One region of the Mycolicibacterium chengduense genome, then DNA from elsewhere that is predicted to be linked to it. Evidence: riboswitches for the same ligand, from Rfam matches in the RefSeq annotation. Region 1 holds a riboswitch; the other holds the start of a gene.
What was found. Region 1 has a riboswitch for cobalamin ahead of metE (5-methyltetrahydropteroyltriglutamate--homocysteine S-methyltransferase). Riboswitches for the same ligand answer to the same signal wherever they lie in the genome.
Positions count from the first base shown of each region.

Region 1 (7,611 bases):
CGGCCGTCGACGACCCGCAGGGTGCGCTTCTGCTCGGCCGTCAGCCAGCACCGATCCCCTTGCAGCGGCGGGGGTTCGGCGCACTTGTCGAACACGTGTGGGCACCGCGGAGCAAACCGGCAACCGCTCGGCAGATCGGTCAAGGACGGTGGCGCCCCGGCGATCTGGGCCAGTCGTTCCGGGTTGGGTTGGTCCAGCCGGGCCAACGAGCCCAGCAGTCCCCAGGTGTAGGGATGTTGCGGGTCGTAGAACAACTCGTCCAAGGTGGCCTCTTCGACGATCTGGCCGGCGTACATGACGGCAACCCGGTCGGCCACCTCGGCAACCACGCCCAGGTCGTGGGTGATCAGCACGACGGCCAGGCTGCGCTCCTCGTTCAGCCGCGCCAGCAGCCGCAGGATCTGGGCTTGCACGGTGACATCGAGTGCCGTCGTCGGTTCGTCGGCGATCAGCACGTCCGGATCCAACGACAACGCCATCGCGATCACCACCCGCTGCCGCATGCCACCGGAGAACTCGTGCGGGTAATCGCGCACGCGGCGTTCCGGATTCGGTATCCCCACCGAGCGCAGCAGCTCGACGGCGCGGTCGCGGGCCTCGTGCTTGGATACGTCGCGATGCGCCCGGATCATCTCGATCAGCTGATCGCCGACGCGGTACACCGGGTTCAGCGATGTCATCGGATCCTGGAAGATCATCGCGATGCGCTCGCCGCGCACCGCCTGCCAACCGTCGTCGTCGAGGGTATTCAGCTCGATACCGTCGAACCGCACCGAGCCGCCGATCCTGGCGTTCGGGGCGCGGGTCAAGCCGAGCAGGGTTTGCGCGGTGACACTCTTGCCGGAGCCGGATTCACCGACGATGGCCAGGATCTCGCCGCGGTCCAGCCCGAAACTGACGCCGTCGACCGCGTGCACCAGCCCGCCTTCGGTGTTGAATCCGACGGTCAGCCCGTCCACTTGCAGCATCATGCCGGTGCCGCCTCTCCGAGCCGGATCCGTGGGTCGAGGAACGCGTAGAGGATGTCGACGATGGTGTTGAACAGCACGATGAAGAACGCCCCGAAAATCGTCACTCCCATCAGCGGTGGCAGGTCCAGGCTGCCGATGGCCTGCCCGGCGTACAACCCGACCCCGTTGAGGTTGAACACCGTCTCGGTCAGGATCGCGCCGCCGCCGACCACCACACCGAAGTCCAGGCCGAACATGGTCACCACCGGAATCATCGAGTTACGCAACACATGCCGGATCCGCACCTGGCGTTCGCTGATGCCCTTGGCCCGCGCCGTCCGGACGTAGTCCTCGTTCATCGCGTCGAGCATGTTCGACCGCAACACCCGACTGTAGAAACCGACGTAGAGCACGGCCAACGTGGTCCAGGGCAGGATCAGGTGATACGCCCACTGCACCGGGTCCTTGGTCAACGGGACGTAACTGCTGGTCGGGAAGAGCTGGGCCTTGAAACTCAAGTAGTACAACAGGATTGCGGCCAACCAGAACACCGGCATGGACACACCGGTGAGCGACAGCACGGTGAGGATCCGGTCGGTGAACTTACCGGAGTGCACCGCCGACAGATAGCCGAACAGGATCGCCAGCGTCATCCACAGCACCGCCGCGCCGATGCACAGCGAGAACGTCGCGGGCAGCCCCTTCCAGATCTGTTCGGTGACGTTCTGTGAACTCGCGTAGGAGGTCAGCTGGCCGGTGAGGATCTTGCGCATCATGGTCAGGTATTGCACCGGCAGCGGCTGGTCCAGTCCCAGATCGGCGCTCACCCTGGCGATCAGCGCCGGGTCGGAGTTTTTGCCCGCGATGCGCGCGGCCGGGTCGGAGTTGGGAATGACGTTGAAGATCAGGAAGACGACGACGGAGATCGCGAACAGTACCGCGACCATGCCCGCCAATCGCCGGGCGATGAAACGAACCATGGCCTAGTGCTCCAGCCTGATCTTGGCCCGCGGGTCCAGCGCGTCGCGCAGGCCGTCACCGAACACGTTGAGCGACAACACGGTCAACACGATCATCAGGCCGGGCACGATCGTCAGATGCGGTGCGGTGTAGATGGTTTGGTAGCCGTCGGCGATCATCGTCCCCCATGACGCGTTGGGTGGTCGCACCCCCGCGCCCAGGAACGACAGCGACGACTCCAACAGCATGTTGTTGGCGATGTTCAAGGTGAAGAACACGATGATCGTCGAGACCACGTTCGGCAGCAGCTCGGTGAACATGATGCGCATGGAACCCATGCCCTGCGCGACAGCGGCCTCGACGAACTCTTTCTCCCGCAGCGCCAGGATCTCACCGCGGATCGGCCGCGCCATATAGGGCACGTACACGAACCCGATGATCATGATCGGTATCCACAACGAGTCACCGGCCACCACCAGGTCGCCGATCTTCAACCCGCCCAACGCCAGTGCGGTACCCAGTGCAATGCCCAGGAGCAGCACCGGAAAGGCCCACACCACGTCCATCACCCGGGACAGCACGGCGTCGATCCACCCGCGGTAGTAGCCGCACAGCAGGCCGGTGACCACCGCGAGCACCGTGGTGACCAGGGCGGCGAACACCCCGATGAAGATGGAGGTCCGCCCGCCGTAAAGCAGCCGCACCATGACGTCGCGGCCGTTCTGGTCGGCACCGAGCAGGTATCGGCCGTGCAGGCCCGGCCCCAGCGGGGTGCCGTCGGGTGTGACGACGTACTCCTCGTGCCCGTCGATCAGGACCTTGTCGGTGATGTGGTTGTCGTTCGGGCCGGTGTGGGCGACGTGCTCGGCCCACACCGGCGCGGCCAGGCAGGCCACCACGATGAACAGGAACAGCGCTCCGAACGCGAGGGCAACCTTGTTGCGGCGCAACCGCAACCAGCCGAGGTACCAGGGTCCACGGGTGCGCGCGGACTCCGAGATCTGGGTGGTCACCGCGGGGTTACTTCAGCGCCAGCGCGGAGTAGTCCTCGTTGAACAGCGGATGGTAGTAGGCCTTGTCGAAGTCGATCCGCTCCGAGACGAACGTGCTGAACTCCTCGTTACCGTACGGCGCCCATACCGCCTGTTCCATGAAAGCCCGATCCAGGTCGGCGTACTGCTTCTTGACGTCGTCGCTGAGCTCTTCGGTGCGCAGCTTGTTCATGGTGGCATCCAACGCCGGGATGTTCGCCCTGGAGAAGTTGTTGCCGTTGGTGGGCAGGATGCTTGCACCGTTGAGCAGCGGGCGGAAGAAGTCGTCCGGGTGCGGGAAGTCCTGGAACCAGTCACCGAAACCGGTGTCCAGGTCCGGGGTGGACTGGTTGCCGATCGTGGTGAAGTAGACGTCACCGGCGATCACCTTCAGCGTCGCATTGAACCCGAGCTGGGTGAGTACGTCGTGGTAGTACTCGCCGATGCGCTTGCGGTCGGGCTCGTCATCGGTCCACACCGTGATGTCCTTGTCGGCCGGATTCGCTTCGGCGATCAGTTGTTTCGCCTTGTTCATATCCGGTCCCGGATACAGCTTGTATTCCTGGTAGCCGGGCATTCCCGGCGGCAGGATCTGCTGGGTCGGGTGCATGCGGCCGCCGAACACGCGGTTCAGCGCCTCCGGGTCGACGGCGTAGTTGACCGCCTGGCGCACCCGCAGGTCGTTGAACGGCGCCTTCTGGGTGTTCATCCAGAAGTAGTAGGTGTTGATCGACTGCTCCAGCCGGAATCGGTCACCGTACTTGGTTTTCACCTCCGTCAGCCGGTCGGCGTCGGGCGGGTCGACCATGAGATCGATGGTGTTCTGTTCGACGCCGGTGACCTGCGCCGAGTTGCTCTTGTTCTGGGTGACGGTGATCTTGTCGACGTGCGCGTCGGCAACCTCGCTGGCCCCGGCATCCTTCACCGTCTTGAAGTTCGGGTTGCGCTCCATGGTGAGCGTTTGCGGTGCCTCGACTTTGGTGATCATGAACGGACCGCTGGACGCCGGCGGGTTGTTGGTCGCGTCCTTGTCCAGCGGCGTCGTCGGCGGCACGGGCGCGGCGAACGGCAGTCCGAGCACGTTCTCGAAGGTGCCGTTGGGCGCGGTGAGGGTGATGGTGATGTCACCGGTGCCGTCGTCGGTCTTGATACCGGAGATGGTGTCGGCCTTGCCTTCGGCGAAATCCGTTGCGCCGACGATGGGTTCGTAGAAGACCGAACCACCGGAGTTCGCCTTGAACAGCCGCTTGATGGCGTAGGTGAAGTCCGATGCCTTGATCGGGGTGCCGTCGGAGTACTTCATGTTGGGCCGCAACGTCAGCTTGTAGGTCAAGCCGTCCGGGGACACCTCCGGCATGGCCTTGGCCAGGCCGGGCACCACTGCGGTGCCGGCCTCACCCTTCTGGTGCTTGTAGGTCAGCAGCGGGGTGTAGACGTTGTACATCACCTCCCACCCCTCGACGGTGTAGGACAGTTGCGGATCGATGTAGTCCGGGAATGACGTCATCGAGATGTTGATATCGCCACCGCCACCACCGCCGGCACCCTCCGACGACTCTCCTCCGCACGCAGCCACCCCGAACGCCGTCAGCGCGACCGCGAATACGGTGGTCGCACCCCTGCGCAGCCTGCTCATTGCCATTTCCCCTCGTCCACCAGCTGTCGATTTGATGTCCATAAGCTGTACGCCACGTCAATGGGCTGTGGACCATCTTTGAGGAAAACCAGCCGCCGTCAACTCGAGTTCCCAGATTCGGTTGCGCCGGCACGCTGCAGCCCAGCTCGGTGGTGACAAACGTCGCGGTTTGTCAGCTTGCAGTAGAGTGACCCCTCGCAGCTGGTTTGCAGTCGGCGTGGAAAACGCGTCGGCGGCATCGAGCGGCATCGCCCGATGGCGTTGTCGTGAGAGGGAACCCGGTGGGAATCCGGGACTGTCCCGCAGCGGTATGCAGGAACGAACGCCGTCACACGCACTGGGCAACTGGGAAGCGACGGTTACTAGGAACACCCGTTAACGGGATCGCCTGTGAGTCCGAAGACCTGCCGGCTGTACCGGGTGCGCCGCGCCCGGTGGCGCATCGCCTCGAGGACTGGGCGTATGACCGAACGTTCCGCCGCATGCGTTGGTGCGGTGTCTTTTTCGGTTGCACGTCCGATGGCGGTGAGCTTTCCCCCGTCTGAAGGACAGAGTTGTGACAACTACTCACCCATTCACTGCAACCGTGCTCGGTTCGCCGCGCATCGGGCCCAACCGTGAGCTCAAACGAGCCGTCGAAAGATATTGGGCGCACCGCACCGACCGCAGCCAGGTGGAGGCCGTCGCCGCCGATATCCGCGCCGCGACCCGCAACGCCCTGACCGCCGCCGGCCTGGACTCGATCCCGGTCAACACCTTCTCGTATTACGACCAGGTACTCGACACCGCTGTCCTGCTGGGCGCTCTGCCTCCGCGGGTCACCAGCGCCGGGATCGACGACGATCTCGATCGCTACTTCGCGGCCGCGCGTGGCACCGCGGATATCCCTCCCCTGGAGATGACGAAGTGGTTCGACACCAACTACCACTACCTTGTTCCGGAGATCGGCCCCGCCACGACGTTCAGTCTCAACCCGGCGAAGGTCCTCGACGAACTGAGCGAGGCCAGCAGCGAAGGCACGGCCGCGCGGCCGGTGATCATCGGGCCGATCACCTTCCTGGCGCTGTCCAAGGCCGTCGACGGCGGCCCCGCACCCATCGAACGCCTCGACGAACTGTTGCCGCTCTATCGGGACCTGCTCGGCCAGCTGACCGCCGCGGGCGCGCAGTGGGTTCAACTCGACGAACCGATTCTGGTGACCGACGTCCTCGAGGACGCCGCCGAGCTGGCCGAACGGGTCTATCGGTACCTCGGCGAAACCACCCTCCGTCCTGCGCTTTTCGTTGCGACGTACTTCGGGTCGCTCGAGCGGGTGCTGCCGGCCCTGGCCAGCACGCCGGTCGAGGCGATCGGCGTGGATCTGGTCGCCGGTGGTGAGCAGGCGGTAACCGCGGTCCCCGAACTCGCCGACAAACTCGTGGTGGCCGGTGTCGTGGACGGGCGCAACGTCTGGGCTACGGACCTGGAGTCCGCACTGGCCAAACTGGTTGCACTGCGCGCGGCCGCAGGCGCAGTGGCGGTGTCGACATCATGCTCCACTTTGCACGTCCCGTACTCGCTGAGATCCGAGACCGAACTCGATGCCGCACTGCGCAATTGGCTGGCGTTCGGCGACGAGAAGCTCGCCGAGGTTGCCACCTTGGCCAAGGCCCTGCGCGACGGCCGCGAATCGGTGATCGGCGCGATCTCCGCGTCGGCGCGGGCGCAGGAATCCCGGAGGTCCGATCCGCGCCTGCGCAACGGCCAGGCTCGGGACCGACTGGCAGCGGTCTTGGCCGCCGGGACGACGCGCGGGCCCGCCGAGCAGCGACGTATCGACCAGGACGCCCGGCTGCATTTGCCGGCTTTGGCCACCACCACGATCGGTTCGTATCCCCAAACCGTCGAGATCCGAAAAGCCCGCGCCGCAGTGCGCTCCGGGCAGATCGATCAGGCCGAGTACGAGCGGCAGATGAAGGCGGAGATCGCCGCCGTAATCAGCCTCCAAGAGGAGATCGGGCTCGACGTCCTGGTGCACGGCGAACCCGAGCGCAACGATATGGTGCAGTACTTCGCCGAACAGCTGACCGGGTTCTTTGCAACCCGCAACGGCTGGGTACAGTCCTACGGCACCCGCTGTGTGCGCCCACCCATCCTGTACGGCGACGTGACGCGGCCCGAGCCGATGACGGTCGACTGGACCGTCTATGCCCAGTCACTGACCGCCAAGCCGGTCAAGGGTATGTTGACCGGTCCCATCACGATTCTGGCGTGGTCATTCGTGCGCGACGATCAACCGTTGGCGGACACGGCGAATCAGATCGCGCTGGCCATCCGGGACGAGACGGTGGACCTCCAGTCCGCAGGCATCTCCATCATCCAGGTGGACGAGCCGGCGCTGCGTGAGCTGCTGCCGTTGCGGTCGAAGGACAAAGAGGATTACCTGTCCTGGGCGGTCGGCGCGTTCCGGCTCTCCACTTCCGGGGTCAGTGACAGCACCCAGATCCACACCCATCTCTGCTATTCCGAGTTCGGTGAGGTCATCGGGGCGATCGCGGACCTGGATGCCGATGTCACCTCGATCGAGGCGGCGCGGTCACGCATGGAAGTGCTCGATGACCTGAACGCGATCGGTTTCTCCAACAGCGTTGGCCCCGGGGTATACGACATTCACTCGCCACGGGTGCCTGGAACTGAGGAGATCGTGGAATCGCTGCGTGCGGCCGTGCGCGCGATTCCGGCGCAACGGCTCTGGGTGAATCCGGACTGCGGCCTCAAAACCCGCAGGACCGAGGAGGTGACGGCCGCCCTACGCCACCTTGTCGAGGCCGCCCAGCTGGTACGCACCGAGCAGTGACGCAGCGACCGCGTTCCGGGATCCGGGATCCGGGATTCCGGAACGCGGTCGCGGTCAAGCGTTGCGGTGTTCGTCTTGGCGGTTCAGCAGCACGGCGCGGTCGACTTCTGACATACCGCCCCAGGTTCCGAAATCCTCTCCACGCTCGAGCGCGAACCCCGCACACTCCCATTTCACCGGGCAGGTTGCGCAGATCTC
Region 1 covers NZ_JAWQNH010000002.1:332,968-340,578, forward strand. The annotation lists gene SBI67_RS07165 (ABC transporter ATP-binding protein) at 1-971, opposite strand, end outside; gene SBI67_RS07170 (ABC transporter permease) at 968-1,930, opposite strand; gene SBI67_RS07175 (ABC transporter permease) at 1,934-2,923, opposite strand; gene SBI67_RS07180 (ABC transporter substrate-binding protein) at 2,931-4,577, opposite strand; cobalamin riboswitch at 4,801-5,003, shown strand; gene metE (5-methyltetrahydropteroyltriglutamate--homocysteine S-methyltransferase) at 5,119-7,413, shown strand; gene SBI67_RS07190 (WhiB family transcriptional regulator) at 7,468-7,611, opposite strand, start outside.

Region 2 (7,611 bases), on a different contig from region 1:
CTGCGGCGCAGCAGGATCACCGCGAAGGCCGGCACCCCCAGCAGCGCGGTGACCACTCCGGTGGGCAGTTCTTGCGGCGCGAAGACGGTGCGAGCCAGCGTGTCCACCCACACCATGAAGATCGCGCCGAACAGGGTGACCGTCGGCAGCAACCGCAGATGGCCCGGCCCGACGAAGAAGCGCGCCGCGTGTGGCAGCACCAAGCCGACGAAACCGATCGCGCCGGCCGCACTGACCAACGCGGCGGTGACCAACGCCGTCACCACCAGCAGCACAATCTGCGCGCGACGCACGGCGACGCCCAGGGTCGCGGCGGCATCCTCGCCGAACGCGAAGGCGTCCAGTGTGCGCCCGAACCCCAGGCAGCACACCAGCCCGGCCGCCACCACCAGCCCGCAAGTCAGCACGTCGGCCCAGTCCACCCCGGCCAGCGACCCGAGCAGCCAGAACAACACGCCACGGGTCTGCTCGGCGTCGGCCGAGGACAGCACGATGAACGAGGTGAGCGCCGAGAACAACTGGGTGGCCGCGACGCCGGCCAGGACCACCCGGTCGGTGCTCCCTCCGGCGGCGTAGGCCAGGGCCAGCACAACCGCGAAGGCCACCAGGGCCCCGGCGAACGCCCCCGCCGACAAGGACACCGCGCCCGCACCGGCGCCGAGCACCACGATGAGCACCGCGCCGGTCGAGGCTCCCGAGGAAACCCCCAGTACGAACGGGTCGGCCAGCGGGTTGCGTAGCAGCGACTGCATGATCGCCCCACACAACGCCAGGCCGGCCCCGCAGATCGCGGCGAGCGCCACCCGCGGCAGGCGCAACTGCCAGACGATGCCGTCCTGCAGCCGGGTCGCGCCGGACGGTCCGGCGCCCAGATGGTCGGCGACGATGCGATACACATCGAGCATCGACAGCGCGGCCGGACCGATCGTGACAGCGACAGCAGCCGAAAGGAGCAGTAGCACAAGGCCGGCAGCCCACAGGGCGACCAACGCCGGTGTACGCAGACTCACTTGCCCGTCACGAATCCCAGGTCACGCAACCGGTTCGCCACCTTCTCGGTACCGTCGACGGTGCGAATGGACGGGTTCAGATCGGCGCCGTTGACGACGATGTAGCGCTTCTCCCGGACCACGGTCAGCCGCGCGGTCACCGGATTCGATTCCAGGAACTGGATTTTGGTGGCCAGCGAGTCACCCTCAATGGTGCGCCGACTCAGGTCGGCCAGCACCAGCACATCGGGATCGCGGGCAGCGACCGCCTCCCAACTGACCTGCGGCCACTCGTCGGTGGTGTCGGCGAAGACATTTCGGGCACCCACCGTTGCGGCGATGATGCCGGGCGCTCCGCAGCAACCGGCCATATAGGGCGTCCGGATATCGGAGAACCAGAAAGCGATGTCGACATCGGCGATCGCGCGGGCGGCCTCCATCCGCCCGTGCAACTCGGCACTCAGGCGCGTACCGCGGTCGGGAACATCGAAGATCTCTGCCAGGTCCCGGATTTCGTCGTAGATGAGGTCCATGGTCAGCGGCGCAGCACGGACCCCGTCCGCGCCGCCGGCCACCTTGCCGACACAGTCACTGGGCGCCAGATAGGCGGGCACACCCAGCTTGTCGAACTCGTCACGGTCGGCGACACCACCCGGACCGAGAGTGCCGGCGAACGATGCGGTGACGAAATCCGGTTCGGTGTCCAGCACCGTCTCCAGCGCCGGCTTGTTCACCGCCAATTGCGGAACCCGGGCATTGTCGGCGGCCAAGTCCGCCCGCACCGGGTCGGTCCACGTCGCGGTGCCCACCATGCGGTCGGCCAGTCCCAGCGACAGCAGGATCTCGGTCGAGCTCTGGTTGAGCGATACCGCCCGCGTCGGCGGTGTGTCGATCACGACGTCGCGCCCACAGTTCGGCACACTCAGCGGGTAACCCGCGGCACCGGCAGATCGCTGGGCCGGCGCCGCCGATTGACCGCACCCGGCCAACAACAGAGCCGAGCAGAGGGCTACCGCGGCGCGGGCGATCATCGCGCCGGCCCGATCGCGGCCAACCCGGCAGCCAGTTTCTCGACGGCGTCAACCTGCCGAATGCCCGGATCGAGTTCGGATCCGGTGAGCACGACATAGTGCTTGGCGCGCACCGCCTTCAGGTTTCTGGTGACCGGATCCGATTCCAGGAAACGGATTTTGGTGTCCAGTGCGTCCCCGTCCACCCGGCGGCGGTTCAGATCGGCCAGCACCAGCACGTCCGGGTCGCGGTCGGCGAGGGCTTCCCAGCTGATCTCCGGCCAGTCCTCGCGGGCGTCGGCGAACACGTTGGTGACGCCGAGTTCACGGGCGTACAGCCCGGGAGCCGAACAGCAGCCCGCCAGGTAGGGCATGCGCAGCCCGGAGAACCAGAAAGCCACCGTGGGAACGGGTCCGGTCACCGGGGGTGCCGCGGCCAGCCGCTTCTTCAGCCGGCCCACCAACTCTGCGCCACGCTCCTGTACATCGAAAATTGCTGACAGTTCGGTGATTTCACGAAACAAGGTGTCCATGCGCAACGGTTGCCTGCGGGTGACCGTCTCACCGTCGATGGTGGCACCATCACACACCGACGGCGACTGATACGTCGGGACGCCCAACTGGGTGAAGCGCGCCCGATCGGCAACCACCGCGGGGGTGAAGGTGTGCGCGCTGGCCGAGGTGACCAGATCCGGTTCGGTGGCCAGCACCGTCTCCAGGGACGGGTCGTTGTCCGCGAGCCGGGGCACCCGGGCATTGTCGGCGGCCAGTTCGGGCAACACCGGGTCGAACCATGTCGAGGTGCCCACCATCCGATCGGCCAGCCCGAGGGCCAACAAGATCTCGGTGGACGCCTGATACAGCGACACGGCGCGGCGGGGCGGCTTGTCGAAAGTGACGCGGACACCGCAGTTCTCCAGCGTCAGTGGGTAGCTGGTGTGACCAGTGGTGCCGGCCGGTGCCGGCGGGGATTCCGCCGATGTCGCGGTGCTGCAGGCGCTGACGACAAGGGAGGCAAGAGAAAGGGACAGGAGCACGGCGATAACGCGCACGGTGGCTTCCTTACGATGCGGGGCCCGGTCGCGAGGCCGTCAACGGTCGGTACCGGCCGCAGGCATTCGGACTCGAGGCGTACCACCTCACACCGCTGCGCGTCAGCTCCGGATTCTCACCGGATTCCCCTGTTGGTCGGCAAGCGCACTCTACCCGAAACGCGCGCCACCGTGGCTCGCGCCACATCTGCCCTACCGTGGCTGCCGCCACTTCTGCACTACCGTGGCTCGCGCCACATGGGCCACATCGAGGGCCCGCCGTCGGGCAACCTGATCTCCCCGGTCACCTCGAAGCCGAACCGTTGGTAATAGCCGATATTGACCGGATTACTCGACTCCAGGTACGCCGGGGCATGCTCGGCATCGCAACGGTCCAACCGCGAACGCATCAGCGCCTGACCCTGACCGCTACCCCGGACCGAAGGATCACTGCCGATCACCGCCAGATACCAGTGCGGCTCCTCGGGATGATGACGTTTCATCAACTCGTCCACCTGCTGGCCGCGGCGCAGAGTGCGGCCGAACGTCAACATCAGGCTGGGCATGGCCCGCAGTTCCTCGGCGGTGGTGTGCTGCCAGCCGCCGGGCGGGTCCCATAACGCGGCAGCACCGATCGCCGACGCCGCCGACGGAGACCCGATTGTCGGCACCGCCGACGCCGCCCCCATTGTCGGCACCGCCGACGCCACCTCCACCCCACCGCGCGACAGGTGGTGATACCGGGTCAGGGCGGCGAACAGGCGGTGCAATCGGCGCCGCCGCGCAACCGGATCGGGCAGCATCCAGGCCATCACCGGATCGTCATGGAACGCGCGGCCGAGCACCTGTGACAGTTCCCCGATATCGGCGCGGACGGCGGGACGAACATCGATGTGACTCACACCGTGCAGCCTATTCAGCCCTGCGTGATGTAGGCCTGCAGTTGTTCCTGCTGGGATTCCAATTCCTGCATCCGCGTCTTGACCACGTCACCGATACTGACGATGCCGGCCAGCCGCCCGCCGTCGAGCACCGGGATGTGCCGCACCCGGTTATGGGTCATCGCCGCGCTCAGGCTGTCCACCGAATCGCTGGGTGAGCAGTACACCAGATGCGTGGTCATGATGTCGGCAACCGGTCGTCGGAGCAGGTCGGCGCCCAACTCGTGGAGTTTGTGCACCACATCGCGCTCGGACACGATGCCGACCGGACCGTCGGGGCCGACCACCACCATGGCACCGATATTGCGGCCGACCAGGCCGGCCAGCAGATCTGAAACGACGGTGTCCGGGGCGATGGTCGCCACCGCAGCGCCCTTACTCTTCAGCACGTCGGAGATGCGCACCGGACCTCCCATGGTGATGTGGATCACACCAGGGTAGGACGGTTCGGCCCCCGATGAAAGCCCCGGCCGCGTCCCTCAGTCGGTCGCGTCCAGGCCCACCCGCAGGGCGATGGCGGCATCGTCGAACTGTGCTGCCTGCGCCGTGATACGCCCGATTTCGCTGGGCCGTTTCAGCAGCCCACGCACCGCGATGGTCGCCACCTGCTCCCCGACCCGGATCGCCTCCTCGGCACGGTCGCCCCGGTCCGGGTGCAACCGGGTGCGCTTCTGCGCGCCTTCGTCGAAGTTGAGCAGCAAGCCCGCGGTCTCCTCCCGGTCGCAGTCGACGAACTTGCCCTCACCGACGGCTGCACCGATCAGGTCGACCACCCATTGCCGCAGCCGCTCGTAATCGGTCCAGAACTGGTGGAACTCGTCGCGCTGTTCGTAGGCGATCCGCTGGATTTCGTTGAAGTCGATGGGTGACATCGCCAGTTGCATCGTGTCGAAGCGCAGCAATCGGTACAACTTGACCGCGGGCGACCCCGATCCCGCACCCACCTCGGCAATGAAGTTCAGCGGTGCCCGGTTGACCAGCAGCGTCTCCTGCAGCAGTTGCTCCTTGTTGCGGAACCAGTAGTACAGCGAGGACTGTTGCAACCCGGCGGCACGGGCGATATCGCTCATCGTGGTCTGGGCATAACCGCGCTCGGAGAACAGTTTTGTCGCGGCATTCACGATGCCAGTACGCGGCGACGCCGGCGGGCCGCCGCCGACCTCGGATACCGACCCCACGCGTGGGCGGCCGATGGCACGGACCTGCGCCTTGCGCTCGGGAGGGGGCACGAGACGCATTCTAGGGCCGATCGCTACGGCAGCGGCGGTTGCTCGGTCCGGGCCCGTGCGACGACATCCCGGGCCGCGGTGACGATATCGCGCCACAGCGCCAGGCCGAGTTCCTTGGAAGCCCGCGACGGATGGCCGGTCACCCCGTTGGTCGACACCTGGGCCACCGAGTAACGGAAGACCAGCCCGGCCGTGCGGTCGGGATCGTCGGCCTCGGCGAATCGGTCGGTGTCGACCAGTTCGGGCCGCAGCGCCAGCATGATCGACGTCTCGGCGGCGTTGGCATGCCAGTCGACAGCGTCGGCGGTGGCCGCGGCCGCGATCTCGGGTGTCAGCTCCCACCACTGCATGACGCCGATCCGGCCGTCCGGATGAGCACGCCGGAAGCGGTCGCAGGCCAACCACAGCGGTGCGGCATTCCCGACGTGTCCGTTGACGAACAGGATGCGGCGCAGCCCGGAGTCCAGACAGGCACGCGCCACCTGGTAAGCCCGGTCGGCGGTGTCTGCGCCGGAGAAGGCGACCGTGCCGGCCAAGTCGGTGCCGTGAAATTGGCTGGCGCCGTACGAAATTGCCGGTAACACGACGGCCGACGGTCCGTCACCGCCGGCGGCCGCCTCGGCGACCGCGGTGGCGATGACGGTGTCGGTGCCGACCGGTAGGTGCGGCCCGTGCTGCTCGGTGGCGCCGACGGGCACGAGCGCCACCAAGGCCGGGTCGGCGGCGACGGCCGCCGCCAGTTGCGTCGACGTCAGTTCATCCCACCGCATGGTCACCAGAACCGCAGGTAGCGATCGGTCTCCCAGGACGACACATGCGCGTTGAAAGAGTCCCATTCCGCGCGTTTCTCGGCCACGAACGAATCGAACATGGCGTCACCGAACACCGTGCGCACCAACGGATCCGATTCCAGCGCCTCGATGGCCTCGCCCAGGGACCGGGGCAGCCACCCGATGCCGCGGGCCGCCAGCTCCAGTTCTGAGACGTTGTAGAGGTTGTCCCGGTTGGGCTCACCGGGATCCAGGCCCTCCCGGATACCTTCCAGGCCGGCCGCCAACATCAGCGCGGCACCAAGGTAGGGGTTGTTGGCGCTGTCGGCCGCCCGGCATTCAACCCGTCCGCCGCCTTTGGGGATGCGCATCATGTTCGTGCGGTTGTTGTCGCCGTAGCACGCGAAGACGGGGGCCCAGGTGAGCCCGGACATGCTGCCCTGCTTGACCAGTCGCTTGTAGCTGTTGACGGTCGGGGCGATCACCGCGCAGATCGCCGACGCGTGCCGCAGGATCCCTGCGGTGAATCGGTAGCCCAGTTCCGAGAGCCCGCAGCCACGCGGATCGTCGGCCGATTCGAACAGGTTGGTGCCGTCGATACCGGCCAGTGACATGTTGTAGTGCGCGCCACTTCCGGTGCGATCGGCGAACGGTTTGGGCATCCACGACGCGAACAGACCGTGCTTCCGGGCGATCTCACCGACCATCATCCGGAAGAACACCAGCCGATCGGACATCGTCACCGCGTCGGTATAGGTGAAATCCGTCTCGAATTGGCCATTACCGTCCTCGTGGTCGAATGAGTACACGTCCCAGCCGAGTTCGTTCATGGCCGTGACGATCTCGTCGACGACAGGATAGTTGTGCAGCAGGCCGCGCAGGTCGTAGCAGGGTTTGTCCAGGTTGTCGTCCAGACTGGCCGGGGCCGGGGTGCCGGCCCGGTCATCGGTGAGCAGGAAGAACTCCGTCTCGATGCCGAGATTGAAGGTGTAGCCCAGCGTCGCGGCGTCGGCGGTGACCCGTTTGAGGATCTGCCTGCTGCAGGCTTCGAACGGGGTGTCACCGATCCAGAGATCACCGGGGAACCAGGCCACCTCCTTGTTGAACGGGGTGATGATGGCCGCGCTTAAGTCGGGGTGCGGAGCCACCTCGTCGTCGTTGACATCCTGGGGCACGCCGTCCAGCGCCGCGCCGGTGAACATCTCCGAACCCCGGGCGGCCTGCCCCAGGTGGTTCAGCGGAACCATCTTGGCCTTGGGCTTGCCGTGCATGTCGACGAAGCTGATGGCCGCGTACTTGACGCCGGCGGAACCGAGGCGTTCGGCGACCTCCTTGGCGGTGGTGTGTTGGACGTGCCCGTTGAGTGTGCTGGTCATTTCTGGTCCTTTCAGCCTGCGGAGGCCAGATCGGCGGTTTGGGAGACGATTCCGAGTTCGCGTCCGAGATAGCGGTAGAACTCCCACAGCGGTTGTTCCAGGTGCGACAGTCGTCCGGTGGAGGTCACCCCGGCGCGGACCGACTTCTGCACGGCCGCACACACATCGAGGTCCTCCCGGTGGATGTCGCAGATGGATTTCACCAGTTGGCTGCGCCGGGCGTCGAGGTCGGGCGCAGCCAGTGCGGCCGGTGACATCGCGATGT
Region 2 covers NZ_JAWQNH010000004.1:333,808-341,418, forward strand. The annotation lists gene SBI67_RS16665 (FecCD family ABC transporter permease) at 1-1,010, opposite strand, end outside; gene SBI67_RS16670 (ABC transporter substrate-binding protein) at 1,007-2,020, opposite strand; gene SBI67_RS16675 (ABC transporter substrate-binding protein) at 2,017-3,042, opposite strand; cobalamin riboswitch at 3,092-3,231, opposite strand; gene SBI67_RS16680 (GNAT family N-acetyltransferase) at 3,270-3,932, opposite strand; gene SBI67_RS16685 (CBS domain-containing protein) at 3,947-4,375, opposite strand; gene SBI67_RS16690 (TetR/AcrR family transcriptional regulator) at 4,451-5,200, opposite strand; gene SBI67_RS16695 (creatininase family protein) at 5,224-5,970, opposite strand; gene glnT (type III glutamate--ammonia ligase) at 5,973-7,346, opposite strand; gene SBI67_RS16705 (aromatic ring-hydroxylating oxygenase subunit alpha) at 7,358-7,611, opposite strand, start outside.
Region 2: it holds a riboswitch for cobalamin, as region 1 does, so the genes downstream of both, SBI67_RS16675 (ABC transporter substrate-binding protein) here and metE (5-methyltetrahydropteroyltriglutamate--homocysteine S-methyltransferase) in region 1, are expected to answer to the same signal.